DNA from 3 places in the Porticoccus hydrocarbonoclasticus MCTG13d genome. Region 1 is predicted to be linked to each of the others. Evidence: predicted binding sites of a transcription regulator. Region 1 holds the regulator's gene; each other region holds the start of a gene.
What was found. Region 1 encodes sigma-54, which starts transcription at its own class of promoters, with help from an activator protein. Its sites were predicted from a motif close to TGGCACANNNNTTGCNNT; they were not measured.
Positions count from the first base shown of each region.

Region 2: the regulator sigma-54 is predicted to act here: its motif matches at 6,575-6,592, upstream of fliD (flagellar filament capping protein FliD).
Region 3: the regulator sigma-54 is predicted to act here: its motif matches at 6,761-6,778, upstream of hmpA (NO-inducible flavohemoprotein).

Region 1 covers NZ_JQMM01000001.1:879,153-889,923, reverse strand. The annotation lists gene U740_RS04285 (KpsF/GutQ family sugar-phosphate isomerase) at 1-137, shown strand, start outside; gene U740_RS04280 (KdsC family phosphatase) at 140-673, shown strand; gene lptC (LPS export ABC transporter periplasmic protein LptC) at 678-1,259, shown strand; gene lptA (lipopolysaccharide transport periplasmic protein LptA) at 1,249-1,752, shown strand; gene lptB (LPS export ABC transporter ATP-binding protein) at 1,753-2,478, shown strand; gene U740_RS04260 (RNA polymerase factor sigma-54) at 2,603-4,054, shown strand; gene hpf (ribosome hibernation-promoting factor, HPF/YfiA family) at 4,075-4,362, shown strand; gene ptsN (PTS IIA-like nitrogen regulatory protein PtsN) at 4,368-4,826, shown strand; gene rapZ (RNase adapter RapZ) at 4,839-5,699, shown strand; gene U740_RS04240 (HPr family phosphocarrier protein) at 5,725-6,006, shown strand; gene mgtE (magnesium transporter) at 6,101-7,459, shown strand; gene yjgA (ribosome biogenesis factor YjgA) at 7,465-7,980, shown strand; gene U740_RS04225 (DNA-3-methyladenine glycosylase I) at 7,977-8,615, shown strand; gene typA (translational GTPase TypA) at 8,639-10,450, opposite strand; gene U740_RS04215 (sensor domain-containing diguanylate cyclase) at 10,748-10,771, shown strand, end outside.
Region 2 covers NZ_JQMM01000001.1:1,450,459-1,461,229, reverse strand. The annotation lists gene U740_RS06955 (sensor histidine kinase) at 1-1,130, opposite strand, end outside; gene U740_RS06950 (sigma-54 interaction domain-containing protein) at 1,257-2,708, opposite strand; gene U740_RS06945 (PilZ domain-containing protein) at 2,922-3,485, opposite strand; gene U740_RS06940 (flagellar protein FliT) at 3,685-4,038, opposite strand; gene fliS (flagellar export chaperone FliS) at 4,035-4,436, opposite strand; gene fliD (flagellar filament capping protein FliD) at 4,457-6,499, opposite strand; gene U740_RS11840 (flagellar protein FlaG) at 6,616-7,008, opposite strand; gene U740_RS06920 (flagellin N-terminal helical domain-containing protein) at 7,105-8,862, opposite strand; gene flgL (flagellar hook-associated protein FlgL) at 9,175-10,377, opposite strand; gene flgK (flagellar hook-associated protein FlgK) at 10,390-10,771, opposite strand, start outside.
Region 3 covers NZ_JQMM01000001.1:2,013,198-2,023,968, forward strand. The annotation lists gene U740_RS09585 (NfeD family protein) at 1-500, shown strand, start outside; gene U740_RS09590 (slipin family protein) at 500-1,246, shown strand; gene U740_RS09595 (flavin-containing monooxygenase) at 1,371-2,828, shown strand; gene U740_RS09600 (alpha/beta fold hydrolase) at 2,869-3,795, shown strand; gene U740_RS09605 (PhzF family phenazine biosynthesis protein) at 3,850-4,629, opposite strand; gene U740_RS09610 (hypothetical protein) at 4,664-5,038, opposite strand; gene norR (nitric oxide reductase transcriptional regulator NorR) at 5,096-6,667, opposite strand; gene hmpA (NO-inducible flavohemoprotein) at 6,843-8,015, shown strand; gene U740_RS09625 (histone deacetylase family protein) at 8,217-9,317, opposite strand; gene U740_RS09630 (GNAT family N-acetyltransferase) at 9,366-9,896, opposite strand; gene U740_RS09635 (O-acetylhomoserine aminocarboxypropyltransferase/cysteine synthase family protein) at 10,290-10,771, shown strand, end outside.

The sequences.
Region 1 (10,771 bases):
ATCGGGAACTGCTCGCGGCTGAGGCATTAAAAATCATGGAAGACAATAAAATTACGGCACTTGTTATTGAAGACGCCAACCACCATCCGATTGGGGTTCTCCATATGCACGACATCCTGCGCGCGGGAGTCATGTAACCATGTCAGCCCCGAACCTGAAAATCACCAGCAGAGCTCGTCAAATCCGGTTATTGCTACTGGATGTAGACGGAGTCCTGACCGATGGCCGCCTCTACTACGGCAACAATGGAGAGGAACTGAAATCGTTCAATATACAGGACGGTCTCGGGATCAAACTGTTACAGCGCAACGGTATCAAAGTCGGCATTATCACCGGCCGATCTTCAGCACTGGTGGCAAGACGGGCCGAAGAACTGGGTATCGACCTTGTCGTACAGGGAAGAGAGGACAAGCTGACCGCTCTGGAAGACTTGCTGGTTACTCACCCTTACCAGATGAATGAAATTGCCTTTCTCGGCGACGATCTTCCCGACCTGGCTGTCATCAGACGAGTGGGGCTGGGGGCCGCCGTGGCAAATGCCCGGCCAATTATTGCTGAACACGCACTCTGGCAGACCACCACCTGCGGTGGAGCCGGTGCTGTCCGGGAACTGGCCGAGCTGCTTTTGCAGGCTCAGGATAAACTGGAATCCACCTTTACGGACTACCTCTAGACTTATGCGCAATATTTTGATGACTGCCATGCTGCTCGCCTCAACAGGGATTTTCCTGTTGTTCTGGCTGTCACCACCAGAGGTATTTCTGAACAAGCCAAGCGCCGATGCAGAAGAATTACCTAAAGCAGACAGTTATATGAACAATATTGATACGGTAAATTTTGACAGGGATGGCAACCGGGCTTACACCCTCACAGCCACGGAGGCACGCCACTTTAATCGCGGCAACCGACTGGAACTGGAGAACCCCGGCATGGTGTCTTACAGTGAGCCGAACGAGGGTTCGGAACAGGCACCCCCATGGCATGTAACCTCCCAGAAAGGCACTATCTACAACGGGGGTGAGCGGGCTGTCCTGTCCGGTGAGGTCTATGCGTGGCAATCTGTTAAAAAAGGCGGCAAGAATGAATTTCTCACCAGCAAATTAACCATATTCCCTGAGACCAATATTGCCGAAACCGGCCTTCCTGTGACCATTAAAACACCTCGGGGAGAGACCACTGGCACAGGCATGTGGGCAGATCTTAATGATGAGATATTCAAACTGCTATCAAAAGTAAAGGGGATTCACCGTGCGCCATAATTTATTCATTCTGCTGCTACTGGCAGCATGTCATTCCTCCAGTCTGGCGCTACCCAGCGACGCACAACAGCCTATCAATATTGAATCGGACAGAGCCGAACGATACGAGAAAACCGGCACAACGATCTACGAAGGCGCTGTCGTTATTACCCAGGGAACCATCAAAATCCACGCGGACAAGGTCACCGTCTACACGGCAAACAACCAGGTCGTTCGAATTGTCTGCGTGGGAAAGCCTGCCCGCTACCAACAACAACCGAACCCCAACGACAACATGATGTACGCCAAGGGTGACACTATTGAATACCATCTGGCCAGCGACCGTATTGATCTACTGAAAAATGCCAGCGTTGAGCAAAATGGCACCGTTATCACCGGTGAAAAAATCAACTATGACCTGAAGGCAGAGGTAGTCAAGGCGAGCAGTGGCGACAATCCCCGCCAGCGAATCCAAATGGTCATTCCACCCAACAAGCAAAAGGATGCAAACTAAATGGCTATCCTTAAAGCGTCAAACCTGATCAAAAGCTATAAAAGAAGGCCGGTGATTCGCGATGTCTCCCTCACCGTCGAAAGCGGTGCGATCGTGGGATTGCTCGGGCCTAACGGTGCTGGCAAAACCACCTGCTTTTACATGATTGTCGGGCTGGTTCATCAAGATGGCGGTTCTGTTCATATCGATAATGAAGACATCACTTCTCTGTCCATGCACGGCAGGGCTCGAAAAGGGCTTGGCTATCTCCCGCAAGAGGCCTCCATTTTTCGCAAGATGACCGTGGAGAATAATATTCTGGCGATCCTGGAAACCAGAAAAGATCTCGACAAACAACAGCGAGCGAAAAAGCTGGAACAGCTGCTCCAGGAGTTCCATATCAGCCATATCCGCAACACCCTTGGCATGAGTCTCTCGGGAGGAGAGCGTCGCAGAGTGGAAATTGCTCGCGCACTGGCCATTGAGCCAGCCTTTATTCTTCTGGACGAACCCTTTGCCGGGGTCGACCCGATTTCAGTCAACGATATCAAACAGATCATCCGTCATTTACGCGATATAGGTATTGGTGTCCTGATCACAGACCACAACGTACGCGAGACACTCGATATCTGCGAACATGCTTATATCGTTGGTGAAGGACAGGTTATTGCCGAGGGACAGGCCACCGATATTGTCGCCAACCAGCAGGTACGGGATATCTATCTCGGCGAAGACTTTATGCTTTGATGGGACGTACCACCGCGCAGCGATTGTGCAAAGCGGCACACATTTTGCTTGTCTCTCCCCCCGGAGGCAGACTACACTTTCCGTGTGAACATTTTCGTAACAACTCTCTATACGCAGTCATAACATGAAAGCCAGCTTGCAACTGAAAATCGGCCAGCAGCTGACGATGACCCCTCAGCTACAGCAGGCCATCCGCCTGTTGCAATTATCCTCTCTCGACTTGCACCAGGAAATCCAGCAGAACCTCTACGATAACCCACTGCTTGAGCTTGCCGAAGAATCCGAGAACCTGGCCGCAGAAACGGCCACCGGGAAAAATGAAGATATCGACAGTGCAACCCGTGATCTCAACAGCAGTGAATGGGACAGTAAAATACCCACTGACCTGCCAGTCGACGCTAATTGGGACGATATTTACCAACCCAGTACCACCATTAGAAACACCGGTGCGGACACACGGGACTTTGACAGCGTTCACAACGTCACAGAGTCGCTTCAGGACCACCTGATCTGGCAACTTAATCTGACGCCGATGTCTCCCAAGGATTACCTGATCGGTGAAATAATCATCGATTCAATTGATAGCCGGGGCATGCTGACGGCACCGGTTGAAGAAATCTGGGCCGCGCTGGACGACGAAATTGAGCTGGATGAAGTGCTCGCTGTAGTGCACCGCATTCAGCAGTTTGACCCACCTGGTGTTGCAGCCACCAGCCTCGCCGAATGTCTTCTGATCCAGCTGAACCAGTTCTCTCCGGATACACCGCTGATTAACGAGGCCATCCAGCTCGTCACCGACCACCTGGAACTGGTTGGACAGCGCAATTTTCGACAAATGGAAAAAATCACCGGTCTGTCCCACGAGATACTCGAGGGTGCCATCCTGCTAATCCAGACGTTGTCTCCCAACCCCGGTGACGCCATTCGAAACGATGATATCGAGTACGTGGTACCCGATGTTCGGGTCACCAAAGTCGATAATCACTGGAAAGTTTCCCTCAATGAGGACATCACCCCTCGCCTGAGTATCAATCAACAGTACGCCCAGTTGATTCGCAGAGCCGATTCCAGTCAGGACAACACCTTCCTCAAGAATCACCTCCAGGAGGCCAAATGGTTTCTGCGCAGCATGGAAAGCCGCAATGACACCCTGATGCGCGTCACCAGCTGCATCATTGAATTACAACAGGGCTTTCTGGAACAGGGACCCGTGGCGATGAAGCCCATGGTGCTGGCAGATATTGCCGAACGACTGGAACTGCACGAATCCACTATTTCGAGGGTGACCACCCAAAAGTACATCGACACACCGCAGGGTGTTTTTGAACTCAAGTATTTCTTCTCCAGCCACGTCTCGACCGACGCTGGCGGGGAGTGTTCATCAACTGCCATTCGCGCTATGCTGAAAAAAATGGTAAGCGCTGAAAATCCGGGCAAGCCCCTCAGTGACAACAAACTGACAGCACTGCTTCAGGAGATGGGTATTCAGGTTGCCCGACGCACTGTTGCCAAATACCGCGAGGGGATGGGTATCCCCTCTTCCAGCGAAAGAAAACGCTACAACCCCAACACCTAACACCCATTAAGGAGAACCGCATGCAATTGAACATCAGCGGACATCATCTCGATATCACTGATCCGATCAAAGACTATGTCACTACCAAATTATCCAAACTGGAGCGTCACCACGACGGCATCACCAGCACGAATGTGATTCTCTCAGTTGACAAATTGATCCAGAAAGCTGAAGCAACAGTCCATGTCAGCGGCGGTGAATTCTTTGCCGATTCCGAGCATGAAGATCTTTATGCCGCTATCGACATGCTGACCGACAAGCTGGACCGACAGTTGATCAAGCACAAGGAAAAGAACCGCGGTAGATAACACTCATGAAACTGATTGATGTACTCACCCCTGAAAACACCGTTGCCAGCGCCGAGGGCGGTAGCAAAAAAAGGGTACTGGAAAACCTTTCCGTCTTCCTGACAGAACGCATGGAAGGGGTTAACGCAGACGACCTTTACCAGAGCCTGCTGGCAAGAGAGCGATTGGGCAGCACCGGGATAGGAGAAGGTGTTGCCATCCCCCACTGTCGTTTGGCAGGCTGTGAAAAAATTACCGGGGCACTTGTCAAACTGGCTGATGCCGTCGATTTCGATGCCATTGATGGAGAGCCGGTAGATCTGATCTTTGCACTAATCGTACCCGAGGAGCAAAACGACGAACACCTGCAGGTCCTCTCTTCCATTGCCGAATTACTTCAGGACGAAACGGTTCGCAATGCATTGCGGCAGGCCAGCAGTGATCAAGATCTCTTCCGGATAGCAACCGGCAATGATGGTGACTGAGGTGAAAGACTAATGCGACTGGTGGTGGTAAGTGGGCGTTCCGGATCTGGCAAGAGTACCGCACTGAACGTTCTCGAAGATGTCGGTTTTACCTGTATTGACAATCTTCCCGCCAGTTTGCTTCCCGGTCTTTTTCAGAAAGCCATCAACGCCAAGAGCCAACACTGGCTGGAAAAAATTGCGGTGGGAATCGATGTCCGCAACCTGGGCGAAGACCTTGACCAACTACCAAAAATTCTTGCGGAGCTGAAATATTCGGGCATCAATTATGAAGTGCTTTTTCTCGATGCCAGAAATTCCGTCATTATCCAGCGTTTCAGTGAAACACGTCGCAAGCACCCCCTCACCAATGACCGGGTGGATATCCACGAAGCCATAGAACTCGAAACCACCCTGCTGGACCCGATTGCCTCAATTGCAGATCGCAGAATTGATACCAGCACCATGACTCTGCACCAGCTGCGCGATGTCATCAAACAACAAATTGCCCCCCACAGCAGAGATGACATGGCTGTCATGTTTGAATCCTTTGCCTTTAAACGCGGAGTACCAGTCAACGCGGATTTTGTCTTTGACGTTCGCTGCCTGCCAAACCCCCACTGGAAACAGGAATTAAGGCCCTTTACCGGCAATGACCAGCCAGTGATCGAATTTCTCGAATCGCAACCGGAAGTCATCGACATGACTAATGATATCAAGCAGTTTCTGTCCCGCTGGACACCGTCATTTCTTGCCAATAATCGCAGCTATCTAACCATTGCAGTGGGCTGCACCGGGGGACAGCACCGCTCAGTCTACATATCCAGCGTTCTAGCCAGACATTTCAGCAGCACAATGCCGAATGTACAGGTCCGGCACAGAGAACTGGCCTGACGGGCGCCATCACGAGAAGGCTGTTATGTCAAAAATAATCTGTACAGAAATCACCATTGTGAACCGTCTAGGGCTGCATGCTCGAGCAGCCGCAAAGCTGGCTTCGACTGCCGGAAAATATGGCTGCGCCATCAAAACCGGGCGCAGTCCCGACAAACTGGTGGACGCCAAAAGCGTGATGTCACTGATGTTGCTTGCCGCGACCCAGGGCACCTCTCTCCATTTCATTTTCGAAGGCAGTGATGCGGAGCGCGCCCATCGCGATATCGAACAGTTAATCGGTAACCGATTCGAGGAAGAGCACTAACCGCGCCGCCTACCAACCAGACCACTGTATAATTTTGTCACGCCCACCTATACACTATCCGCCTTCAAACTGACAGTCAGGGAAAACTTCTCAGATGCAGGGGCCTAACGAAAAATTCAGCCATTTGTCCAGGCTCGCCAGCATCAACGAAATGATGAATTCGAGCGATGTGCGCCTGCTCCGGCACATGCTCAATAACCTTTCTCCCGGCGATATCGCTGACCAGATAGAGTCTGCACCACCTAAAGCCCGGCGGGTATTATGGGACCTGGTTGACCGGGAGCTGGAAGGCGAAGTGATCGGTGAGCTCAGCGAGGAACTTCGCGGTGAAATCCTTAGTGAAATGGAAAGTCACGAGGTCGCCTCACTCACTGAAGGTCTTGATCCCGACGATATTGCGGACATTCTGCAGCAACTCCCCGACCAGGTAATACCAGAAGTACTCCAGGCGATGAGCAGCCAGGACAGGCTGCGGGTCGAGCGAGTACTCACTTACAATGAAGATACCGCCGGCGGGTTGATGAATACGGACACCATCACTGTCCGGCCCGATCTGACGATTGATGTGGTTTTGCGCTATCTGCGCCGCCATGAAGAAATTCCGGATATCACCGATAATATTTTTGTGGTGAACAGGGAAGATACTTTTCTCGGCACATTACCGCTCACCAAACTGCTGACCGCGAGCCCAAATATCACCGTGCGCGAGATGATGGTAACTGATGCACAGGCCATCACAGCCGATATGCCCGATTCGCAGGTTGCACTGCTGTTTGAAAAGAATGACTGGGTTTCAGCTCCAGTGGTAGGCGCAGACCACAAACTGCTTGGCCGAATCACCATCGATGACGTGGTAGACGTGATTATCGAGGATGCCGCCCACTCATTGTTAGGGTTGGCCGGTCTCAGCGATGAAGAAGAGACGTTTGCTTCGGTTAAACGCACGGCACCCCGTCGGGCCGTTTGGCTCGGGATGAACCTGATAACCGCTATCCTCGCCTCCTCGGTGATCAACATTTTCGAAGCCACGATTGAAAAGGTCGTCGCGCTGGCTATCCTGATGCCCATCGTCGCCAGCATGGGTGGTGTTGCTGGTAGTCAGACTCTCACCGTGGTTATTCGGGGCATGGCACTGGGACAGATCAGCAAAAACAATATGCGCTGGTTACTGAGCAAGGAATTTGCCGTCGGGGCATTGAATGGCATGCTATGGGCACTGGTCATGGGCGGCGTTGCTGCTCTCTGGTTTAACGACCCGATCATAGCCTTCATCATTGCTGCCGCCATGGCCATCAACCTCATCTCCGCCGCTGTTGCAGGCACGTTGCTGCCGGTGTTTCTAAAAAAATGCCGTATCGACCCCGCTCTGGCGGGGAGCGTCGCTCTCACCACGGTTACAGATGTGGTGGGTTTTCTCTCGTTTCTGGGTCTCGCCACCCTGTTTTATAGCTAACCATCATGATTGAAGATTCTTTTCCAGACCGTCTGCCAGACGAGGAACCACCCAAAAGCAAATCGGCCGTCAAGCGCGAGATGATCGCACTGCAAAAGCTCGGTGAAGAGCTCGTGGATCTAGCCCCGGCCAAACTGGCCAAGGTCACCATGCCAGAAGAACTTGCCGAAGCCGTGATGTTGGCGAGACGGCTAAAAAATCGCGAGGGTCGACGACGCCAACTACAATATATTGGCAAAATCATGCGTGTTATTGACAGCGAGGGCATACGACGGGAGCTTGAGAGCTTTCATCACGACAGTCAGGTTTTTCGCCAGCAGTTTCAACGGATGGAGAACTGGCGCGACAGACTGATCAGTGAGGGCGACTCCGCACTAGAAGAGCTGATTAGCGATATACCGGGACTGGACCGACAGCACTTGCGCCAGTTAATCAGACAGGCCCAGCGCGACGCATCCCAACAAAAACCACCGGCAGCCAGTCGCAAATTGTTTCAGTACCTTCGGGATAACTGTCAGTGAGTTCGTCCAGCGACCCGGAGAAGTGCTCTATCGGCTTTTCCCGGAAGCGAATATCCGGCGACAACCCTGTTTTCCGATGTCCCTGGGCTGGCAATGATCCACTCTATCAGGACTATCATGATCAGGAATGGGGTGTACCCTGTCGCGATGACCAAAAGCTGTTTGAATTTCTGGTACTTGAAAGTGCTCAGGCCGGTCTCGCATGGATCACCATTCTCAGAAAGCGCGAACACTATCGACGAGCCTTTGCCGAATTTCGACCGGAGCAGGTAGCCAGCTTCAATAAGCAAGATGTTGCGCAGCTGCTGCAGAATAGGGGTATTGTGAGAAATCGACTGAAGATTGAAAGCGCTGTCAGTAATGCCCGTCTATTTCTGGACATTCAGGCACAATTCGGCAGTTTTGCAGATTACCTGTGGGGCTTCGTCGACAACCGTTCGATTCAGAACCATTGGCAGGATACCGACGCTGTCCCCGCGACTACCCCGCTATCGGACACTATCAGCAGGGACATGAAAAAACGCGGCTTCCGATTTTTTGGCAGCACCATCTGTTATGCCTACCTGCAGGCTACCGGGTTGGTCAACGACCACCTGATCGGCTGCTTTCGCCACCGGCAATGCCAAGATCTTTAATCGTGGCTCCTCCCTGATAGTTCTCAGTTTTTGCCGGCACGCTTGCGTTCGTTCTCGCTCAGGAGCTTTTTGCGCAAACGAATGTGGTGGGGGGTTACCTCTACCAGCTCATCTTCGGCAATAAACTCCAGCGCCTGCTCAAGGGTATGTCGAACCGGCGGGCTGAGCACCAAGTTCTCATCGGTACCGGCCGCCCTGATATTGGTCAGCTGCTTGGCCTTGGTGGGGTTCACTGGCAAATCATTGTTGCGGGAATGCAGACCAATAATCTGCCCTTCATAGACCTCGGCACCGTGACCGAGGAACAAACGACCACGATCCTGCAGGGTGAACAGGGCATAAGCCAGTGTCTTGCCCTTGGTCATGGAGACCAGCACCCCGTTCTGGCGACCGGCCATGTCACCCTGTTTCACTGGACCGTAGTGATCAAAAATGCTGGTCATGATGCCGGAACCACTGGTCAGCGTCAGAAAGTGTGAGCGAAAGCCAATCAGGCCTCTAGAGGGCACCATAAATTCGAGTCGGACACGGCCTTTACCGTCGGGTTCCATGTTGGTCATATCCGCCTTGCGAAACCCCAACTCCTCCATTACCGCACCCTGATGCCGGTCTTCAATATCAATCACGACCTGCTCAAAAGGTTCGTGAATCTCGCCGTCCACATCTTTCTGGATCACTTCGGGGCGCGACACACCCAGCTCGAAACCCTCCCGGCGCATGTTTTCAATCAATACCGACAGGTGTAATTCACCGCGCCCGGACACCACAAATTTGTCGGGGGTCTCCCCCTGCACAACCCGCAGTGCCACATTGTGAATCAGCTCCTGATCCAGCCGCTCCCGGATATTTCTTGAGGTAATGTATTTGCCATCCTGACCGGCGAACGGGGAATCGTTTACCTGAAAAGTCATGCTGACGGTGGGCTCGTCAACACTCAGTGGCACCATCGCTTCCGGCTTGTCCGGGCTGCAGATGGTGTCGGAAATGTTCAATTTGTCGATACCGGTGATACAGACAATATCACCCGCTTCGGCCTGCTCTACCTCGAATCGTTCCAGACCGCGATAACCCATCACCTGTAATACGCGACCGCGCCGGGTTTTACCCTCGCGATCAACCACCACCACTTGCTCGTTGGTTTTGAGTTTGCCACGGGTAATTCGACCGATGCCGATAACCCCCACGTAACTGCTGTAATCCAGGGCACTGATTTGCATTTGCAGTGGGCCATCGCGGTTCACTGCCGGTGCTTTGACCTTATCCACGACCATCTGGAACAGCGGTGTCATATCTTCCGCCAGATCATCCGGCTCATTACCGGCAACGCCATTCAGCGCCGAGGCATACATAATGGGGAAGTCCAGTTGTTCATCGGTGGCACCGAGACGATCAAAGAGATCAAATACCTGATCGACGACCCAATGGGGACGGGCGCCGGGGCGATCCACCTTGTTGACCACAAGAATCGGATGGAGCCCTTGCTCGAAGGCCTTTTGGGTAACAAACCGGGTCTGCGGCATAGGGCCGTCAACCGCGTCCACCAGCAACAATACGGAGTCCACCATCGACAGAACCCGCTCGACCTCACCGCCAAAGTCAGCGTGGCCGGGAGTATCGACGATATTGATCCGGTAACCGTTCCATTCGATGGCCGTGTTTTTGGCCAGAATGGTAATACCGCGCTCACGCTCCTGATCATTGGAATCCATGACCCGTTCGGCACCCATGGCTTTGCGGTCCAGCGTACCGGATTGTTGCAACAGACGGTCCACCAAGGTGGTTTTACCGTGGTCAACGTGGGCGATAATGGCGATATTGCGGAGATTTTCGATCACAGGATTTCTCGGTCGGTAAAAAATAGGCGCGGATTATAGCGGTTATAGCGCCAGAACGCAGGGATTTCTTCAACACCGTACTCAGATCTACCCACAAATGGCAAGGACCATCATGGAAAGCCGTTTTAGTCAGGAACTCCAACCGGGATGCCCCGAACAACTTTGATGAAACCCGACAAACAAACAGGGCGAGGGGACCCAGCCGACGCCGGCCAGTGACTGCAAATCGACATCCCAATCCGAGAGCCATATACTGCTCAGCAATTTACGCACACCATATATAAGGATCTTATTTTGGTGGTTCAACAGCAAAAATTTGCT
Region 2 (10,771 bases), 570 kb from region 1:
ACAAATTCGAGCCCACCCGTGGAGCGGTTAGTGGCAGAAATTTCACCACCATGCTTACTGACGGCCATTGCCACTACGGCCAGCCCCAACCCGGTACCCTGTGCTCTGGTAGTAAAAAAGGGATCAAAGATGCGTTCCAGCAATTCTTCCGGAATACCCGGGCCGTCATCGCGAAAACGGATCTGCAGCCAATCGGGATTGAGGGCCCCCACCCACAAATCAATAACCACAGGGCCTTTCGCAGCTTCAATGGCATTCATCGCCAGATTTCCCAGCACCCCGACCAGTTCGTCCAGATCACCAACCAATTCCAGACTGTTATCGACATAGGGTATCGACATCACAGCATGGTGTTGTTCAAGGGTGGGGCGAACCGTCTCTTCAAATTGCTGCAACACCTGATTGAGCAAAATAGTTTCGGTCACAGGCGTTTCGCCGCGCACAAAACTGAGCATGCTGTGGAGCAGATTACCCATATGACCAAGACGCTCGTTAACTTTGTCCACTATTTTCTGCCGCTGCTCTGCTTTCAGGTCAGCTCTGGCCAGTTGCGCCAGGTAAAGTGTGGTGGCACTGAGGGGGGTCCGAATCTGATGGGCGAGGCGGGCAGCCATTTCCCCCAGTGCGGTGAGACGCTTCTTCCTGCCCAGTTGCTCCTGTAACTGGTGGATTTCAGACACATCCGTGATGAGCACCACATGGTCGCTGGAGCCATCGAGAAGCCGGCTGACCACTGAGATTTTTTTACCGCTGTGCAACTCCAGCTCACGACCGCTCAGCTGTTGGGAGGGGGCAGCTCTGGCCAGCACAGCTTCCCAGTATTTGCCAATCAGGGGCTCACCCAACAGTTCAAGGGCTTCGGGGTTGGCATCGCGAATAATGTACCCACTGTCCAGAATGAGGACACCGCCCGGCAAAACGGACAACAGGGAAGAGAGACGATGGGCAAGGCGTTCTTTTTCAGCCAATTCGCTCAGCCTGGCTGAACGCGCTCTGGCAAGCTCTTCGGTCAAACCGGTCACCTTGCCTTCAAGATCGCGGTAAGAGGTATCCAACTGATGGGACAGCTGATTAAACACCTTGAAAGCCTGTTCAAGCTGACTGGCTGACAGGGCTTCTGTCTGGTTCATGATCGTTACCTGCGCTACTTGCCTAAAATGGAGGGACCTGTGTCCACTCAGGTAGATCAGCAATAATCATGCCTAAAGAAAAATATATTGTTTATTAGTAAGTTAGACTTCACTCAAGGAAAAGAGTCAAAAGTTTGTCGGATCTTCCTGGCGGCTGAGTCCAAACTTGCGCATTTTTTCCACCAGGGTCGTTCTCTGCAATTTGAGTAATTTTGCACTGCGCGCTACTACCCAGCCGGACTGCTCCAGTGCCTGATTCAGCAACATACGTTCCAGTTCGAACAGATAGTCTTTCAAATCAATACCCTGAGGGGGCAAATAGACAATGTCCGGGACAGACACATTGATTGAAGTCGTCTGTGGACTGGCACTGATTTCCTGCTGCTCTGCAATCCAGTCCTGGTTCGGGCGAAATTTCTCCGGCAAATCTGACCATTTGACCAGTTTCTTTGGATACAGAATGATCAGTCGTTCGATAAGATTGGAGAGCTCGCGGACATTGCCCGGCCAGCTGTAATTACCAAGGGCCGCAATGGCACAGTCACTCAACTGGACTGAACCCCGTTTTTCCCGATCGAAACGATTGATCAATTCACGGATCAATAACGGGATATCTTCTCTCCTGTCCCGCAATGGCGGCATATCGATAGGAAACACATTGAGCCGATAGTACAGATCCATACGGAATCGCCCCTCTGCCACCAGGTGATCAAGATTCTGATGTGTGGCAGCAATAATTCTGACATCTGCAGTGAGTGACTTATTACTGCCAACACGTTCAAACGTTCGTTCCTGAAGCACCCGCAACAGTTTGACCTGCATATTCATCGGCATATCGCCGATTTCATCCAGGAACAGCGTGCCACCATCCGCTATTTCGAAACGTCCCTGACGGGAACTGATCGCACCAGTAAAAGAGCCTTTTTCATGACCAAACAATTCCGACTCCAGTAAATCAGCCGGAATCGCACCGCAGTTTACCGGCACAAAGGGTTGTTCCCGGCGATTCGAGTAATAGTGGATATTGCGGGCCACCACTTCCTTGCCAGTACCGGATTCACCGAGGACCAGCACAGACGCTTCGCTATCAGCCACCTGCTTGATCATGTCCCGTATCTGATTGATCCCTTCACTGCTTCCCACCAGATTACGATACAGCTGGCCAAATTGCTCAACCCTGCTATTTTTTGAAGAAGCTGAAAATAATTCAGCTTCCTGAAGGACACCAAGCAACAACTGGTAACTGGCAGGAAAAGGAATCGTCCCCGCAATGTGCCGGGAAATGGAGGTTGGCACCGACAGCGACTCCGCTTCCCATTTTACAAGGTAGCAGGGGCAGGAAAGGTTTTTCTGGTTCAGGCTATCAGCCACACTCTTCAGCACGGGAAATCCGGTTTTATCCCGAATCAGCAGTGCTAAAAGGTCATCGCCCGAGGATTCGGTCAGAAAGTTGTTGAGACTCTGCCTGTCATCAAAAACCTTAACCGGGTACTCCAGAAACCGAACCAGTGCCCCTGTTTTATGCCCTTCTGCAAGGTCTTGGTCAAATACCAGCACTTGTTTTTTAAGGGCTGGCATCAGTAGTGAACTTTTGTTATTGCAGGATTTAAAGTCCGATTGGAGAACTGGCTTACATCGAACGCACCAACTGAATGGGGGTCTATCATCGAGCCATCACTCCAAAGTAGTAATTCAATAGTCTTATTGGAAAGCGCAAGCGATTCTAAAGGAGGGTCGTGCATTGTCAATATTTTGACGAGGGTTTTTACGAATGAACTGCTGCAAATCAATCTAGGGACTAGAGGATTTTCTGTAGGCAACCTCGCGCCTGTGGTGTCGGAAAATCAATTTATCCAGCCACACCTGGACCGACTCACTGAGCCCCAGGTAACGCACTCTTGCCCACCCTCTACGATAATCATCTGGGCTGCTGACCACTTCGCCATAAAAACACAGGGGCTTTGGTGTACCGCGCTGAATATAAACCTGTACAAATACGATTGAACCGGGCTCGGGAACACTCCCATCCTGCCAATCGACCTGCGCAGAAGAGACAGTCACCCGGGAAATATCGGGGATATCCAGCTGGCTGTATATCAACTGACCAACCAGATCCAACAGCAGGTTTAGCTTCAGATCCAGGCGGGCCAGCTCTTGGGAAAGCGCAGGGTTGCTGCTGTCTGATGTCTCTTTGGAAAATTCGCTGATGGCAGATACGGCCCGCAGAAAGGATTCGTTGGATTCATTGACCAACGCAAGGTGTGCTTCATCGGGCTGATAATCGATTTTTGACCAGGCAATGGAGATATTGTCGGTAAAGGAAAGGGCGCTTGCTGACTCCTCGGATTTGTCCACGTCCAAAATAAAGGCATCCTCTTATATATTTCGGCTCTGAAATGCATGGAACCAAACGGGAAACACGAGTTTAAACCCTTTTGAGTATAGATCAATCTTAAGGCACTGAGGGAAAAAGCAGCTCAGACGACAATGCGAAACGTATGGGAAAAGACGTGCTCCGGCACGGAACTAACAGATCGAGAGGCTTTTTGTGTAATTAACGATTATTGCCCACCTCATGGTAACTGCCCATGGCTTTACGGTTCCGCGTGTATTCCAATCCCTGGACCATAACCTGCTCCCTTGCCACTTTTAACCGGGACATCAACTCTTCATTCAGGTGCAAAAGAGCCGCGACCGCTTCGGCGACCAGAACCGAGTCCGGCAGTCCGGAAGTTTGTGAGAAACAGACGGCGAGTCCATCCCGCCGCCGCTGTTCCAGTTTCGTCACCTCTGACCACTCGTTGTTCTCCGCGCAGCTCAGCATCTGCTTGGTAATAGTCAACACCTCAGCCAGGAGGCGACACTGATGAGCCTGGGAAAGAGATTCGTGGACGACTGCTGCAGTCATGATTGCATGCTCCTCGCCTCAGCAGGAACAGATTCCCAGCCGGCCTTGACTTCTTTTAACAGCGCACTGACTTCATCCAATACCGCTGTATCCGACGAAACACCTGCTTCCACAAGTCGCCTTTCAATATAATCGTAAAGCGAACCTAGATTTGCGGCGATCTCACCTCCCCGCTGATAATCCAGGCTGGCACGCATCCCATCCACAATGGCAATAACACTGCTGAGCAATTCACCCTTGCGGGCAATCTCATTTCGGTTGATTGCACCCTTTGCCGAAGCCAACCTGTCCAGTGCACCTTCCAGTAACTTGGCGATTAAGTGGTGAGGCGTTGCATCCACGATTCCGGTCTGCAACCCGACACTTTTATACTGGTTTAACGCTGATGCATAGTTCATTGACTACCTCTTGACTGATACTAGTTGTTTTTGTTGAGCAGCTGACCGGAGCCCGGCAAGGAGGCCAACTGCTGCGTCAGAAAATCACTGGTCGTCTGCAGTTGGGCAAGCAGAGAATCCAGTGCATTGAATTGGTTTCTATAACGAATTTCCAGAGCTTCCATCTTGCGATCAAGCACTTCCTTTTGATCACCAATACCCTCTATGCGCGACTGAATCCCCTCTGTGCGCGAATCCAGTAGGCCATCGGTCGCCAGAAAAGACGTAATCAGGGTATTCAGCTGGTATGCAATGCCACGTGAAAAATCAACTGCGCCGCGTGGTCCCGTAGAACCGTCTGCAATCAGGAGTTGCAGCCCTTCAGCTTTGCTGCCCACAGCCCCTTTTAGTGTTTGCCCACTGCCGGAGGCCGCCACACCGCCGATGGTGCCCGCCACATCAATACCGGCAACACCTGCTCCGGTTGAAAATCCCAGTTGCGCAGTAGTATTGGTATCGACAGAGAGAACTTCTATTGTCGAGAAAGACCCATAATTATTGGATGTGATTTCAAAATGGTCATTGACGAATTGCACGGACACCAGGGCGCCGGCATTGACCAGCGCAGTGTCACCGTTAATCCTTGCCTGTAACTCGTCGGCAAGTTCAGCGCCCGATGCGTAATTGCCCTGGGTTAACAAAATCTCGCTGGATGTCACACCATTAACACTCAGCACCAGGCTATTATTTTCACTATCAATGTTGAGCGGAAAAAAACTTGGCGAAGCGGTTAGCTGACCACGGGTCGCCATCTGGGTAATATCGATATCATGGCTGGCGACTGCTGTCGCCGCCGTCGATGTAATATATTTTATGGTCCCGTCCGATGGCCGGCCTACTGCGGCAAAAACTCCGACGATATCATCAAAAGCATTTTCCAGCGCAGCATCAAAACGACTGCTATTAATGGCCAGCTTGCCATCGCCATCGGTGGTGATACCCAGCTCACTCAGGCTGCTGAAGGAACCACCAAAACCCTCGGCGGAATCAGTGATGGCCCGACGCACCTGACTGGCAATCGAACGGGCTGAAAAATCTCCCTGCAGTGGCCCGGCAACACCGGTCTCAGGATCATAGGCGGTGAGACTGTTAACGGTAGAAATATAGTTGTTATAACCGCTGACAAAACTCTGGATGGCGGACTTGACCGCCTCGCGGTCTTGCGCAACGGTAACGGTCACCGGGGAAGTTCCAGTGACATCTTTGAGGGTAATATCCAGCCCCTCAATAACGCCGCTGGCTCTATTCTCACTACTGCGTATGGACAACCCATTGACCGTGAACAGGGCGTCGCGGGCAGCGACTGTCTGGGCAAGATTGGTTGCACTGCCATTAAAGGACAATGCAGACAGGCCAGCACTATCCAGGTCGTTACTATCACCAGTATCAGTAACGCTTATTTCGAGACTGTTTTTCTCGCCGCCATCATCGGATCCAATCAACAAACGATAGCCAGACTCATCGTTGACGATCACTGCCGTAACGCCGATTTTTGCGCCGTTAATTGCATCCCGGACACCAGTCAAAGTGTTGTTCTCGGAATCGATGGTTATCGTCGCCGTGCCCTTTTCAGGGTTGACCGTAAAGCCATCGTAACTCTCGGGACCGGGGTCCGGAGAGGTATAGTCGGTGCTGCCAAAACGAATGGTCAGTGTTCCCGTGCCGACCAGGTCTGAAGTACTGGCATAACCGGTACTGGCCAGTGAGTGTGACGATGCCAGCTGACTGACAGACAGGCTATAACTGCCCGAAGCTGCAGTACTGTTCGCAGACGCCACAACCGCATCCGTATTACTGGAGGTCGTTGTGCGCTGGCCAAAGCTGGAGAGTTTATTCAGGCTGGAAATACTGTCCTGGAATGTAGAGAGAGCACTTTTGAGGCTGCCAAAACCCGACAGTTCTGCGGTTAGAGCGGACTCACGGGCCACCAGTCTGGTTTCTACCGGTGAGCGTTCGGCTGAAATCAACTGGGTAACCAGCGACTCAATGTCCAGTCCCGACCCTATTCCCGTCGCCGTTAACATCTGACACTTCCTACCACGGTTAAACTGAATGTCCGGTTCATACGCACGCCTTTAAAAGTTAAACCCGCAGATAAACAAGCAAACAGGGTGCCAACCAGACTCAATAAAAGAAAAAATTAACCCTCGCCCCTGACAAACAATCCCTTACTGTTTCCGGCACCGATTTCCGCCAGATAATGGGCAAGTGCAACGGCTTCTTCCCGGGGGATCTGGCGGATAATTTCCTTGGATTCACTATCGATTACGGTGACAACCGTACTACCGGTTGTCTCATCTACCTTGAATTGCAGATCACGGGAAATCTGTTGCACATAATCAGATATATGACTTACCGCTGCCGCAAGCTCTACAGTGGACGACTCTCTGTTTTGTTCATCGCTTTTCTCCGGAGAAACATTGCCGCCGACGGGCAATTCTTGCCGGTCTACAGTCAATTCCATCGCTTTGACAGGTTGGCTGTTGGCAATAGCTTTCAGGGCAGGTCCGGGAATAGTTATAGATTCTGGCATGGCGGCACTCCATCAATATAAGGTGCTATGGCCGGGCAGAAAGGGGTGGCATAGCCACCCCTCTACCTGTTTGATCTTTTCAGATTGAAAAGATCATTACTGCAACAGGGCCAAAACATTCTGTGGCAGTGCGTTAGCCTGAGCCAGCATTGCCGTACCCGCCTGCTGCAGAATTTGAGCACGGGTCAACGCTGCAGTTTCTGAGGCAAAATCGGCATCCTGAATCCGCGACCTGGAAGCACTCAGGTTTTCGGAGGTCGTTTGTATACTGGCAATGACCGATTCAAAGCGGTTCTGGATCGCACCCAGAGAGGCTCGCGAGCTGTTAATCGCTGTCAGAGCACTATCCACCGACTGGATGGCAGCATTTGCACCAGCGACACTGGAGATATCCGTATTCGCCAGAGTCGTTCCCACCAGCGTGTCTGCAGTAGTGGTGCCCGCAGTCAACCCGGCATTAGCAGGTGTAGCCCCGCCGATAACCAGATCCCCGTCAGCTGAAGTAATGCTGCTGACAAGACCGCGATAGGTATCGCCAGTGGCGGCCAGACCTTCAGCCGCACCTTCTGTGCCACCTTCAGCCAGAACAATATTGCTGCCATCGTCCTTGGTGATATCCAGGGTTGTGGCCGTAGGTGCAGAGGCCGTGTAACCAGCGAGTCCGTTAATCAATCCCGCAATTTCAGTGGCTGTAATTGTCCCGTCTGCGCCCACTGCAGAAAGATCCAGGGCAGTACCATCAACCGACAATGTATAATCGGGAGCAACCGCTGTCACCGCCGGGGTGCCACCGGTAGTCTCGGACTCAGTCACACTGGCAGCCACACCCCCTAATGTGCTGGTGCTGGTATCAAAGGTAATGGCAGTACCATCCGCTTTGGAAAGAACCAGGTCACCACCGGCCAAGGTGCCGGAGGTGATGCTGTATGCCCCTGAACTGGCTGCGATAAAGGCTGCAAAATCTGAATCGATCTCTGTTGCAATTGCACCAGTGGCGACAGTCTCGGTGTCTGCCAAGGTCACATTGACAGCCTCTACACCATCAATGGTCAGAATAAACTGTTGACCGTTGGCATCGGCTGTACCGGCAATCCCGGTAACCGTATTTTCAGTCGGCGAAGCGAGTGAACCGGCCGTGCCCACCACATCGGCAAAGGCGATACCTGTCTGGGCATTGGTAGCTGTGGCACTCAGGCCAATATCTGCAGCGGTTATCGCATCGGCAATCGCTTTTGCATCTGCCGTAGCGGAGATCGCAAAGCCATTGACAGTCAGATCACCATCAGTAAAGCCTGCCTGTACCGCTGTTCCAGGTGCCGCCATATTGGCACCAGTCGATTGACCAAGCGATGAGGTTCGTGCACTGGTGATGCTGGAAATACTGACAGTCTCCCCGGCATTGGCACCCACCTGAAAAACCTGTGAAGCAAAAGATCCATTCAGCAGCTTGACGCCATTAAAAGAACTGGTTGATGCCACCCGGTCAATTTCAGCGACCAGCTCGGCAACTTCGGCTTGAAGGGCAGCGCGGTCGCTTGAGCTGTTAGTGGCGTTGGCAGATTGCACTGACAATTCGCGAATACGTTGCAGGTTATTGGTGATCTGCGACAAATCACCCTCAGCCGTCTGTGAGAGAGATATCCCATCGTTGGCATTGCGGGCAGCCTGGTTCAGGCCCCGGATCTGGGTAGTAAAACGCTCAGAAATTGCCAAACCCGCAGCATCATCTTTTGCGCTGTTAATACGCAAGCCTGAAGAGAGGCGTTGCAGTGCTGTGCTCAAATCACCCTGGGATGAATTCAGGTTGCGCTGCGCTGTGAGCGAAGCAATATTGGTATTGATTACCTGTGCCATAACTATTTTCCTCTTTGTTTTCCTTTCCGTCTGGCAGATCAAGGCCTTTCAGACGGCTGTTTCTTCGACGCTGGAATCTCTCATCGACGACGGATACGTTGCGATCGATAACCTGTATATCGACCGACGAGGAAAGTTCTTTAGCTTTTTTTTAGAATTTTTTTTCAATCCATTGATTTAAAGAAGAAAGTGTGACGGTCTCTACAGTTCAAACAACAAAATGCGATGCCTATCACAAAAGAAGGCGGACAAACCAGTATTGCCGACACAGCAACTACCTGGCCTGAAAGGAAAGCAAACAGGATGGGGCTATTACAGATAATTAAACAGGGATAATCCCTGGACTTTCACATAAGCCTGCTGGGCGGCCTGCAATGCGGTTAACTGCAGGTTAAGTTCACTGATGGCCTGCGCATAATCGAGGTCCTGCACACTGGAAAGTGTCTGCTCCAATTGCAGATTAAAGTCCTCATTCAGCGACTGCTGATTTTCCACCTGATTCTGGCGAACTCCCACGTCAGCTCTAACTGCAAGCATGTGTCCAATGGCCTGATCGAGATTATTCAATCCACGTCCCATGGCATTGTTGACCGAAGCCACTCCGGCGGGGGAATCAACCGCACTGGCCAGGGAATCTGCAATAGCCTGAATGCTGGCAAACATGCCTTCACGGGCAGAGGGAAAGACCTCAAAACGATCACCATCGACAGGGAGGCCGCCAACCTGAATGCTGGCTCCGGCAAAATTGATTTCGTCACCCTCCTGATAGTTACCGCTGGTCAACAGGGCATTGGAGGAATCCCGCACTTCATATGTCACCGGATCACCGGGAAGCGCCTGACTGAAAGTGATTGAATAAGTATCCCGAATAAAATTGCCGTCAACCGTGGCACTGCCAATTACTCCTGTGCCGGCATTGGCGGCGTCAGGCTTCACATCAAAGCGGCCATTACCGGTGGGCACAGCCATAAAGACATTAAACCCGGAATCCCTTACCGCCACCTGGGATGACTTGCCCAACTGCAGGAATCGTTGACCATCATCACCCTGGTAGGCGTACTGACCGTTTTGCCGTGTAAACGGCACTGCGTCGGCCTGAAACCCGGCAAAAATATATTCACCTTCCGAGTCTCGGGTATTGGCCAGCGACTGGAGCTGTTCAAGCAACCCTTCTATTTCCACACTCGCACTGCGGCGGGTTTCAACGGACTGGGAGGCATTGTTGGCCTGAACCACCAACTCCCTGACCCGTTGCAGCACATTGCCTACATTGGCAAGCACCGTATCTTCCAGTGCCAGCTGCCCCTCGGCCAAATTACCATTGCGCTGATACTGATCCAGCAACGCCATATCTTCATTGAGATTCAAAATCTGCACAGCCGCTACCGGATCATCTGAGGGAACCTGGATACGCTTGCCAGTAGCCAGCTGTTGTTCCGTTTTGGCCAACTTGCTCTGCTGATCAAGTATTCCCGAAATTCCCTGCTGAAAGATTTGTACACTGGATAAACGCATATTGGCACCCACCTATCGACGGACAGAGCTGAGCAAGGTCTGGAACAACTCATCGGCCACCGCAATTATCTGCGCAGCAGCCTGATAGGCCTGCTGGTAGCGGATAAGGTTTGCCGCCTCCTCGTCCAGATTCACACCCGATACACTCTCTCGCGCTGCAACCGACTGATCCAGCAGCACCTGTTCGGTGCCAAGTGCTTTTTCTGCCTGGCGGGTTTTAACCGCAACATCGGCGACCGTGCTTGCATAGGCCTCCTGATAACTGACCGTACCATTCATCAGCTCCCTGGATATTTGCAGCGAGGCCAGATTCAATACATTGCCATTGTCACCGGTACCGTTGGTATTATTTTCTATGACCAGCTCATCACCAGCCTGCGGCACGCCATCGATA
Region 3 (10,771 bases), 1.1 Mb from region 1:
TCGGAGCAGCTAGCCTGCTGATTGCCATGTATGCCCTGCAAATGTTACCAATCAGCTATGCGGGGATGGGCTTGATTCTGCTGGGCATCGCCCTGATGACAGCAGAGGCATTTGCCCCCAGTTTCGGTCTCATGGGGATCAGTGGGGCAATCACCTTTTTGACCGGCTCAATCATGCTGATGGACACCAACTTGCCAGCCTACCAGATTGCCCTACCGATGATCATTGCATTGACAGTCTTCAGTATCGGCCTGTTAGTGTTTGCCCTGAGCATGCTGGTTAAGGCACGACATCGCAAAGTGGTCACGGGCACGGAGCATCTGATCGGAAGCATGGCAACGGTGGGACGGGTCGATGGTGTAAATGCCTGGGTCTGGCTCGAGGGAGAACTCTGGCATGCCCGGTCAGAATCGCCCCTGCAATTGAATGAACAGGTACGGGTAACGGCTATTGACGGGCTGACCGCTGTGGTCAGCAAACCCACTGAAGGAGAATACTGATGTTCGAAATGCAAACATTTTTTGGGATACTGCTGGTATTAGTGGTCGTATTACTGGCGTCCATGTTCCGTATCTTGCGGGAATATGAACGCGGCGTGGTGTTTATGCTGGGCCGCTTCTACAAAGTGAAGGGCCCCGGTCTTGTCATCATCATCCCTGTACTGCAACAAATGGTACGGGTGGATTTGCGCACTCTGGTGATGGATGTACCCACTCAGGACGTTATCTCCAGGGATAATGTCTCTGTCCAGGTCAATGCGGTCATTTATTTCCGGGTTATGGACCCCGAGCGCGCCATCATCCAGGTGGAAAATTACCTTGAAGCCACCAGTCAACTGTCGCAGACCACCCTTCGCTCGGTGCTGGGGCAGCACGAGCTCGATGATATGCTGGCCGAGCGCGACCGCCTCAATGCCGACGTGCAGACCATTCTCGACAAACAGACCGAGGCCTGGGGCGTCAAAGTGGCCAACGTGGAAATCAAGCATGTGGATCTGAACGAATCCATGATTCGCGCCATAGCCAAACAGGCGGAGGCCGAGAGAGAGCGTCGCGCAAAAGTCATTCACGCCATGGGTGAAGCCGAAGCAGCAGAGAAACTCGCAGAAGCAGCAAAGATACTGGCCACAGAGGAATCCGCCATTCAATTGCGCTATCTGCAAACCCTGGTGGAAATTGCCGGTGACAAGAGTTCCACTATCGTGTTTCCACTGCCCGTCGATATCATGAAGAAATTTTCGTCCTGAGGCTGGCAACCGACCAACATGCAGTCGACATCCGGAACGATGTTGAGGTCATTCGACAATATTGTGGAATGGCCATTGTAATGTCATTGCCGGAGCGTTGTCCGGCCGACAGTGAGAAACCACCGTGCCAGAACAAGACATTGATGTATTGATTATCGGGGCCGGACTGTCCGGTATCGGCATGGCCTGCCATCTCGCCCGGCAGCTGCCGACCAGGCGCGTCAGACTTCTGGAACGCCGCGATGCGATTGGCGGCACCTGGGATCTGTTTCGCTATCCCGGCGTACGCTCTGACTCCGACATGTTCACCATGGGCTACGATTTTCAGCCATGGATGAAACCTGAAATCCTCGCCGGGGGCTCACTGATCCGCGATTACATCAGGCGGACGGCCGAGCAATACGGCGTTGATCAACACATCCACTTTGGACTCAAAGTCACCGCCGCCGACTGGTCCAGCAGCCGATCCCAGTGGACTGTTACGGCGCTCAATGAAACCACCGGTGACATCGCAACCTACTGCTGCCATTTCCTGATCAGTTGCGCCGGTTACTACAACTACGATGCTGGCTATTCACCGGAATTTCCCGGCATCAGGTCTTTCAAGGGGCAGTGTATCCATCCCCAATTTTGGCCAGAATCCCTGAATTATCGCGACAAAAAAGTGGTGGTTATCGGCAGCGGAGCGACCGCAGCCACAATCGTGCCAGCAATGGCTCAAGATGTCGCCCAGATCACCCTGCTGCAGCGGTCGCCGAGCTACTATCTCAGCACCCCCCGCTACGACAACCTGATCAGACTGCTCGAAAAAATACTCCCCCGGCAGTGGCTCTACCGCGTTCTGCGCTCTGCCAACACCTTTCTCCAACGCCTGCTGTACAAAAGTGCCATGCGCTGGCCTGAGCAAATGCGCAAATACCTGCTGTGGAAAGTCAAAAAATCGATTGGTAGTGATGCCGACATGCGGCACTTCACGCCGCATTATCCACCCTGGCAGGAACGACTTTGCGTGGTGCCCGGCGGGGACCTTTTCAAAGCCATCAAATCCGGTAAAGCCCGGATAATAACCGACCAGATAGATCACTTTACCGAGCGGGGTATTCAACTCAAATCCGGGCAGAGGCTGGATGCGGATATTGTGATTACCGCTACCGGTTTACAGTTACAGACCTTTGGCGGCATGGCCCTGAGCATCGACAACAGGGTCATACCGGCAAACAGACTGCTGAGTTATAAATCTGTTCTTCTGCAAAATATGCCCAACATAGCCTTTATCCTTGGCTATACCAACGCCTCCTGGACACTCAAATCCGATATCGCGTCCCGTTACATCTGTCGCCTGTTTGAATACATGGACAGCAACAACATCGCCACTGTGACACCCCGTGCACCCGACAACGAAGCAACTGAAGAGAATGTCATGAACGTATTGAGTTCGGGCTATATACAACGGGGTATGGATCATCTCCCACGCCAGGGCAGACATGCTCCATGGCGAGTCTCACATAGCCTTGAAACTGACCGGACCATGTTGCTCAGCGAACCGATTAACGACCAATTACTGGAGTTTACTGCCAGATGAATACAGCCCATCCCCACAAACCCGTTGAGGTGATTTGTCAATGAACCCGGTATTTGCCTTTCTGCTCGCGATCTTTGCCCTGGTCATTGCCTGGGTCATGTTGAACCGGGTATTCCCCCGTCAGGCGGCAAAAGCTGGTATTGGCCTGGAACGCTGGCGTTCATGCCTCGACAGCAAAATAGCCACTATTCCGGGTGCCACCATGCCCTATCTGGAAGGAGGTTGCGGTGAGCCGTTGGTACTGATTCACGGCTTTGGCGGAGACAAGGACAATTTCACCCGTATCGCACGCTTTCTCACCCCCCATTATCACCTGATCATCCCGGACCTGCCAGGCTTTGGTGACGCCAGTCGGGACCCGGAGGCCAGCTATCAGGTCACCGATCAGGTGAAGAACCTGTGCGAATTTCTGAATGTACTCGGTCTCAAGCGGGTTCATCTGGGGGGTAACTCCATGGGCGGCTTCATTGCCTGTCAATTTGCCGCCGAACAGCCCGAACGGGTTGCCAGCCTGTGGCTACTGAATGCTGCCGGTACCGAGCCCGCCTACGAGTCAGACCTGCTGAAACACTATCTCGCCACTGGTGAGCTCCCCATGCTGTTGCACTCGGCGGGTGATTTCAAAAAACTCATGCAAATGACCACACATAAACCGCCTTTTCTGCCCTACTCCATAAGAAGCACACTGGCCCGGCGCAGCGTTGCCGATTTCGATTTGCACAGCGAAATCATGCGGCAAGTCACTGCATCACCCATGCTGGAAACACAGTTTAAAACCATCGACACGCCGACACTGATTGTCTGGGGAAACGAGGATCAGATTCTGCACCCTGCCGGGGCGGCTGCTCTGCAATCCCTGCTGCCGAATAGCGAAGTTCGAATGATGGCCAACATTGGTCATCTACCCATGCTGGAGGCGCCCCGTCGCACAGCCCGAGATTACATTCGCTATCGCAACCGATTCTAAGCCAGAAAAAAGTCAGACCAAAATGTATCGAAAATTGCGCTGCATCGTGGCTTGCTAGAGATGGATTTCTGCTTCCATAAAAGTGACGGCTGAACCCGTTAGCATCACCCTGTCACCACGCACCTCGCAGCGGATATCACCGCCACGGCGAGACAGCTGTTTCGCCGTCAGTGAGGACTTGCGAAACCTCTCGGCCCAGAAAGGTGCCAGCGCACAGTATGCAGAGCCTGTCACCGGATCCTCCGGTATACCCAATTTGGGCGCAAAGAAACGGCTGACAAAATCAACGGTATCACCGGGCGCAGTGATGATAACACCGCGCAAACCCACCTTGCTGAGTAGCACCTGGTCGGGTTTGACAGCACGAATCACTGCTTCGTTATCGAACACCGCCAGATAGTCATCAGCTGCCAACAACTGAACCGGTTTTTGTCCCAGGGCCTGGTAGAGCAAATCAGGTAGTTCACAGGGTTTTGGTACGCAGGCCGGAAAATCCATTTGCAACCAATCACCCGATCGCTCAACTGTCAGCTCACCACTGCGCGTGGCAAACGTGATCCGGTTTTGCCGGTAGTCACTGTGCACAAAAATCACGTGGGCTGCCGCCAATGTGGCATGACCACACAACTCGACTTCAGCCAGCGGAGTAAACCAGCGCAGCGAAAAGCCATTGTGGGAAGGGACAAAAAAAGCCGTTTCGGAGAGGTTGTTCTCCTCTGCAATGGCCTGCAGCAGGCTGTCGTCCAGCCATGAAGCCAGTGGCACCACCGCAGCGGGGTTGCCGCCAAAAATTCGGTCGGTAAACGCATCGACCTGATATTGCTTAAGTTTCACGTCATAACACCAAAAGATCGCAGGTGCTCAGCCGCTAGTCCTCACAGACTGCCGGGCAGTGCTCGCCACCCTTGTTCGCAGGATTACACGGACCGCCCTTGCCCGCATAGCAGGCACCACCCACACCTTTATAGGCCGGTCCACCGAGACCATCATACCTGGCGCCACCGTAACCTTTGTAAGCTGGACCGCCCAGTCCCTCATAGCGAGCACCGCCTTTGCCGGTGTAACAGGGCCCACCGATGCCCGCATTGGCAGGCCCGCCGGGACCGGCATAAGCGGGGCCACCTTTTCCCGCATAGCAGGGTCCGCCCGGTTTTTTGGATCCTTCGCAATCGCAAATATCGTTGGCCAGCGCACTGTAAGGTGTAAATACTACAACGAGGAACAGAATGGCCCATTTCATCATGATGCTTCCCTGGTAGGTCATTGGCGATGTTGTCTTCGGCTGAACCAGAGCTTATCACTAAAGCCGCTGGCCGTTTACTCCCAACCGTTTAATCAGGCGGCTGAAATTACCACGATCCAGCCCCAACTCCCGCGCAGCCCGGGACTGGTTACCATCACAGCGGTGCAATGTATCACTGACCAGGCGCCGCTGGAAATTCGCAGTGGCATCCCGCAAGCTCGGCGGGCTGACGGCATCAGAGGGTGTCAGTGCGAGATCGTCAGCAGGACTTGAGCAGGTTTCGGGTGCCGACAGATCCAGCACCTGCAGGCCGATACTGAGCAATTTACGCGAGCCTACCTCCTGTGGAAAACGCGCCCGCGCCCGCAGCACAGCCCGGCTGATCAGATGCTCCAGCTCCCGGACATTTCCCGGCCAGTCATAATGCAGCAGGGCTTCCCGCGCGCTGCTGTCCAGCCTTATACCCCGCAGGCCAAGACGACGCCGGTTCAGTTCGAGAAAGTGCCCGGCCAGCACCAGCACATCGCGATGACGTTCACGCAATGCGGGGACCTGGATGGGGTACACACCCAAACGGTGATACAGATCCGCGCGAAAATGACCGGTCGCCACCTCACGACTCAGATCGCGATTGGTGGCAGCAATAATTCTTACATCCACCCGGTGCACGGCATCGCTACCCGGACGCTGTATTTCGCCACTTTGCAGAGCGCGCAAAAGCTTTGGCTGAACAGCCAGTGGCAACTCACCCACCTCATCAAGAAACAATGTACCGCCATGGGCCAACTCAAACTTACCGGCACGGGCCTGCGACGCACCGGAAAAAGCTCCCTGAGTGTGGCCAAACAGCTCACTCTCCACCAGGTTTTCCGGGAGTGCAGCACAATTCACATATACCAGCGGGAAATCAGCACGCGCCGAACTGAGGTGAAGATGACGGGCCACCAACTCTTTGCCCACACCGGTTTCTCCGGTGATCAGCACCGCCAGATCAGATCGCGCGACCACATCAATATCCTGGTAAAGCAGTTTCATTGCTTTGCTGTCACCAATCAGCTGTGATTGGCCCTGATCGGCTACCACAGCCTGCGCCACAAGATGCTCCCGCTCGGCGCGAGCCTGTAGGCCACCAATCAGATTAATAATCCTGATGGTTGCCTCAGTGAGACGAATGAACGTGCGCAATGCCAGCGTATCAATATCGTCGAATACGCCGGGCTGCAAAGCATCCAGGGTCAAAACCCCCCAGGGAATGTCATCGATGTAGAGAGACACACCGAGACAATCATGCACATGCAGACTGTCACTGGTGCCATCAATAAGCCCATCATAGGGATCGGACAACTCCGAATCCGCCAGAAACCGCACCGGCTCACGACTCAATAAAATTTTCGCCAGCCTGGGCTGCTCATCCACCACGAAGATACGCCCCAGGGCATCGTCGCTGAGCCCCTTCACTGCCATGGGTTGCAGGCTGGAGCCCTGCAGTTTCAACAGAGCGGCAGCATCGCAGGGAAAAACCTGTTTCAGCGCCGTCAGCAAGCGGGCATAGCGCTGTTCCGGTGACATTTCCCGGCATAGATCCGCAAGGATCTCAAGCATGACCTCAGGCACATCATGTGCTGTCATAAATACACCAATATTGTCTTTTTGACATCTTTATAAGTGATGTCACTTTAACATCATAAAAATTATTTTCATAATATTCATCGAGTTACATATTGGCATAATAAATGCGTTACCTCTTGTACCTGAGCAGTTTTCTATATTTGAACAGCGCTCATACCAGAGAACGGAGTACGCTATGCTTTCACAAAAATCCAGAGACATTATTGATACCACCCTGCCCACCGTGGGCGCGCACGTTAATCAGATCACCGAGGTTTTTTACCCGTTGATGTTCGAGCGCTACCCGGCGGTCAAGGACTATTTCAACCGGGCACACCAGGCAACGGGCACACAGCCACGGGCACTGGCCAACGCCGTGGTTGCCTATGCCAGTAATCTGGATCGCCTGGAAGTTCTCGGCGATGCCGTCGGACTCATAGTGCAAAAACACGTCTCGCTGAATATTCTGCCGGAACATTACCCCATTGTCGGCGAATGCCTACTGGCCGCCATCAAGGAGACACTGGGCGATGCGGCCACCGAAGAGGTGCTCTCAGCCTGGGGTGAAGCCTATGGCCAATTGGCAGAAATTCTGATTAACGCCGAAGAGCAGGTTTATCGGGCCAACCAGGAGAAACCCGGTGGCTGGCGTGGTGAACGCGGTTTCGTGCTAACGAAGAAAATTCGTGAAAGCGACGTGATCACATCATTTTACTTTACCCCGGTCGACGGCAAGCCCATTGCCGACTTCCAGCCCGGCCAGTACATCACGCTGATACTCGACATTGACGGACAGACTGTCCGTCGCAACTACTCGCTATCGAACAGCCCCGGCAAGCCGTATTACCGGATCAGTGTAAAGCGCGAACCGGGCGGGCTGGTCTCCAACTACCTGCACGATCAGCTCAGCGTCAACGATCAGATTAAACTGACCGCGCCCTGTGGCGACTTCGTCCTCAACGATGCCCAGCGTCCACTGGTATTACTGAGTGGCGGCGTCGGTATAACACCCACCGTCAGCATGCTGCAACCTGCACTGGACAGTGGTCGCCAGGTGCATTTTCTGCATGGCGCCCTGAATAGCGAATGCCACGCGTTTCGGGATCTTATCGAGGAGATGGGCCAAACCTACGAAAACCTCCACAGCTACTACTGTTACAGCGACCCCCTGCCCCAGGACAAAGACCAGCACAGCGGATTTTTTGATCGCGCGCGTCTGGCGGAACTGATACCCGCTGATCGTGAAATCGACGTGTACTTCCTCGGACCAAAACCGTTTATGCAGGCCTGTTATCGTGCGCTCAATGAACTGAAAATTCCTCTCGACCGAATTCGTTATGAATTTTTTGGGCCACTGGAAGAATTATAGATAACGCAACTCAGGGGACTTCAAGAAGCGGTCTCTGCCACGGATCACAGCTGACCGCTCTCTTTAACTGCCCCTAATAACCTGAATGAACTGGGGTCAGACACAACTTTCTTCAAAGTGCTACAAATTGAAGAAGCAGAAAATCTTGAAAAATTTAAACCTGAAAGGCTGTCCCTATACTCGCTTATTCAAGCGCGGCTTTTAATCATCATCAATAAACGCCGTGCGATGGAATTCCGCCGCGTCCATCACTTCCTTCACACCACACTCCAGAATTTCTGGTGCATCACCTCCCGCCAGCACCTCCAGCACTGCGTGAACGCCGTGTGAAAGCGATGTCAGGTTGTAGCCGCCTTCCAGCACAAACACGAGCCTGCCATCACAGTGCCGGTCAGCAATATCCTGAACGATACGCGTGAGGACCTTGAAACCGTTATAGGTCAGGTTCATGGCCATATCGTTATGGTGCGGATCAAAGCCGGCGGAGACCAGCACCAGATCGGGTTTAAACCGCTCGGCGGCCGGACACAGGATTTCACGAAAGGCTTTCTCGACAGCAATATCGCCGGTGGTTTCCGGAAGCGGCACATTGATCGTATAGCCTTCACCGAGCCCGGCACCCACTTCATCGAGATGACCGGAACCCGGATAAAATGGCGCAGCACAATGGGTATCGAAGAACAGCACATCGGGATCCGCCCAGAATATATCCTGGGTGCCATTGCCGTGGTGTGCATCCCAGTCAATGATCAGAATGCGCTCGCAACCGAGCTTGGCCTGGGCATGGGCCGCCGCCACCGCAACATTATTCAACAGACAGAAACCCCTGGCTCGTACTGGCTCGGCGTGGTGGCCCGGAGGTCGCACCAGAGCGAAGGCACTTTGTGATTCCTTGTTGATCACGCTTTCCACTGCGGCGATGGCATTGCCGGCCGCCGCAGTGGCGGCTTCGATGCTGCCGGGTGAAACGGCGGTGGTGTCTCTGTCCAGCCAGGCGCTTTCCCCTGCCAGTGAGAATATATGATCAAGGTAGGAGGTCGTGTGCACACGGCTTAACTGTTCGTAGGTGGCAGTGGGACCTGACGTGAAGTGGATGCCCGGAATAGGGTTTTCATCAAGGTATCTCCTGATGGCAGTCAGCCGTCCGGGGTGTTCGGGATAGCTCCACTTGAAATCTAGCCCCTGCAAGATAGTCCTGACATGTTTCTCTACTCGACTGGGAACAAAAGGAAGATCGACTTGTGGGTCGTGACCCAACATTACCTCGTCAAAAAAAACATTTACCTTGCGATCACCTATCACTCAACTCCCCTCTGACTGTTCGAAACCGCCTGTTTACCAGTGGCGAAGTCATCGTCGTTTTGCCAGGGCTTCATGCACATCTTTTGTGAAGGCTGCAGCACGGATTCCCGTGGGTTTAAACCCAAGCTTGCTCCAAGTCACTGCCGCCTCTTTATTGGAAGCGGCGTATTCGAGAATCAGCTCATTAATGGCATGACTTTCCGCGAATGCCAGCAACTCTTTCAGTATGGCACTAAAAATACCAAGCTTGCGAAAATCTGGCTCTACCCAAACATCATCAATAATCCCGGACTTGAATTCAATGTCTCCGGACTGCTCCCAAATACCCTGATTGCGCCACACATATAAATAACCCATCCCCACCAATCTGCCATCGTCCGTTTCTGCCACAACGAGCCGCTTATTCGGATCCGAGAGGGATGAGCGCAGCGTCGCCATAAGTCGACTTCGCTCCGCTTTCTTAAGCGTATGAGGCGGCTCCCCCGCAACATGCAGTGCCAGTTTCGCAAGGAAGTCGACAAGTACAGGCACGTCGGCCTGCATCGCCTTGCGAATCGTGAAGTTATCGGAATTGTTCATGGTTACCATCATGTCCTCATGCTTCTCATACAAGTATAGAAACCCCCATCTAAGCTCAGCCACTCACCACAACGATGCCCATCGCAATAGCGTAGACAACCAGGATCAGCGTACTTTCAAAACCGATATGACCAATGCCATAGATCTATCGTAATGCCATCCCCAGCAGCGAGGCCAAAACCGATATTACTGGACGATAACATTCGCGGCCTCTAACGGCTGTGGCCATCTAACACACCCTCAACCCGGGAATACCGAGGACATTCCACACGACATTACTCACGGGCCCTGGCACTACAATAATGAACGATTCCGTTTATTGCTCCCTGTGTTCGCTTGTCATCCTGCCTGCCCGAGGTAACATGCATTCATTCGACGAAAAAGGACTCGCCCATGAAACCCGAAACCATTGCCCTGCACCACGGCTACGAGGCCGACAACCAACACGCGGTTGCTGTACCCATTCATCAAACAACTTCTTTCTCCTTCGACAATGCGCAACACGGTGCAGATTTATTTGACCTTAAAGTCGCCGGCAACATCTACTCACGCATGATGAACCCGACCTGTGCCGTCCTCGAACAGAGAGTCGCAGCGCTCGAGGGTGGCATCGGAGCTCTGGCAGTCGCCTCTGGCATGGCGGCTATCACCTACGCCATTCAGACAATCGCCGAAGCGGGTGACAACCTTGTCTCGATCAGCGAACTATACGGTGGCACTTACAACCTGCTCGCCCATACCCTGCCCCGCCAGGGCATTGAAACCCGTTTTGCCGATAAAGACGATTTTGCGGGTATCGAAGCCCTGATCGATGGGCGAACCAAGGCGCTTTTCTGCGAATCAATCGGCAACCCTTCGGGCAGTGTTGTGAATAT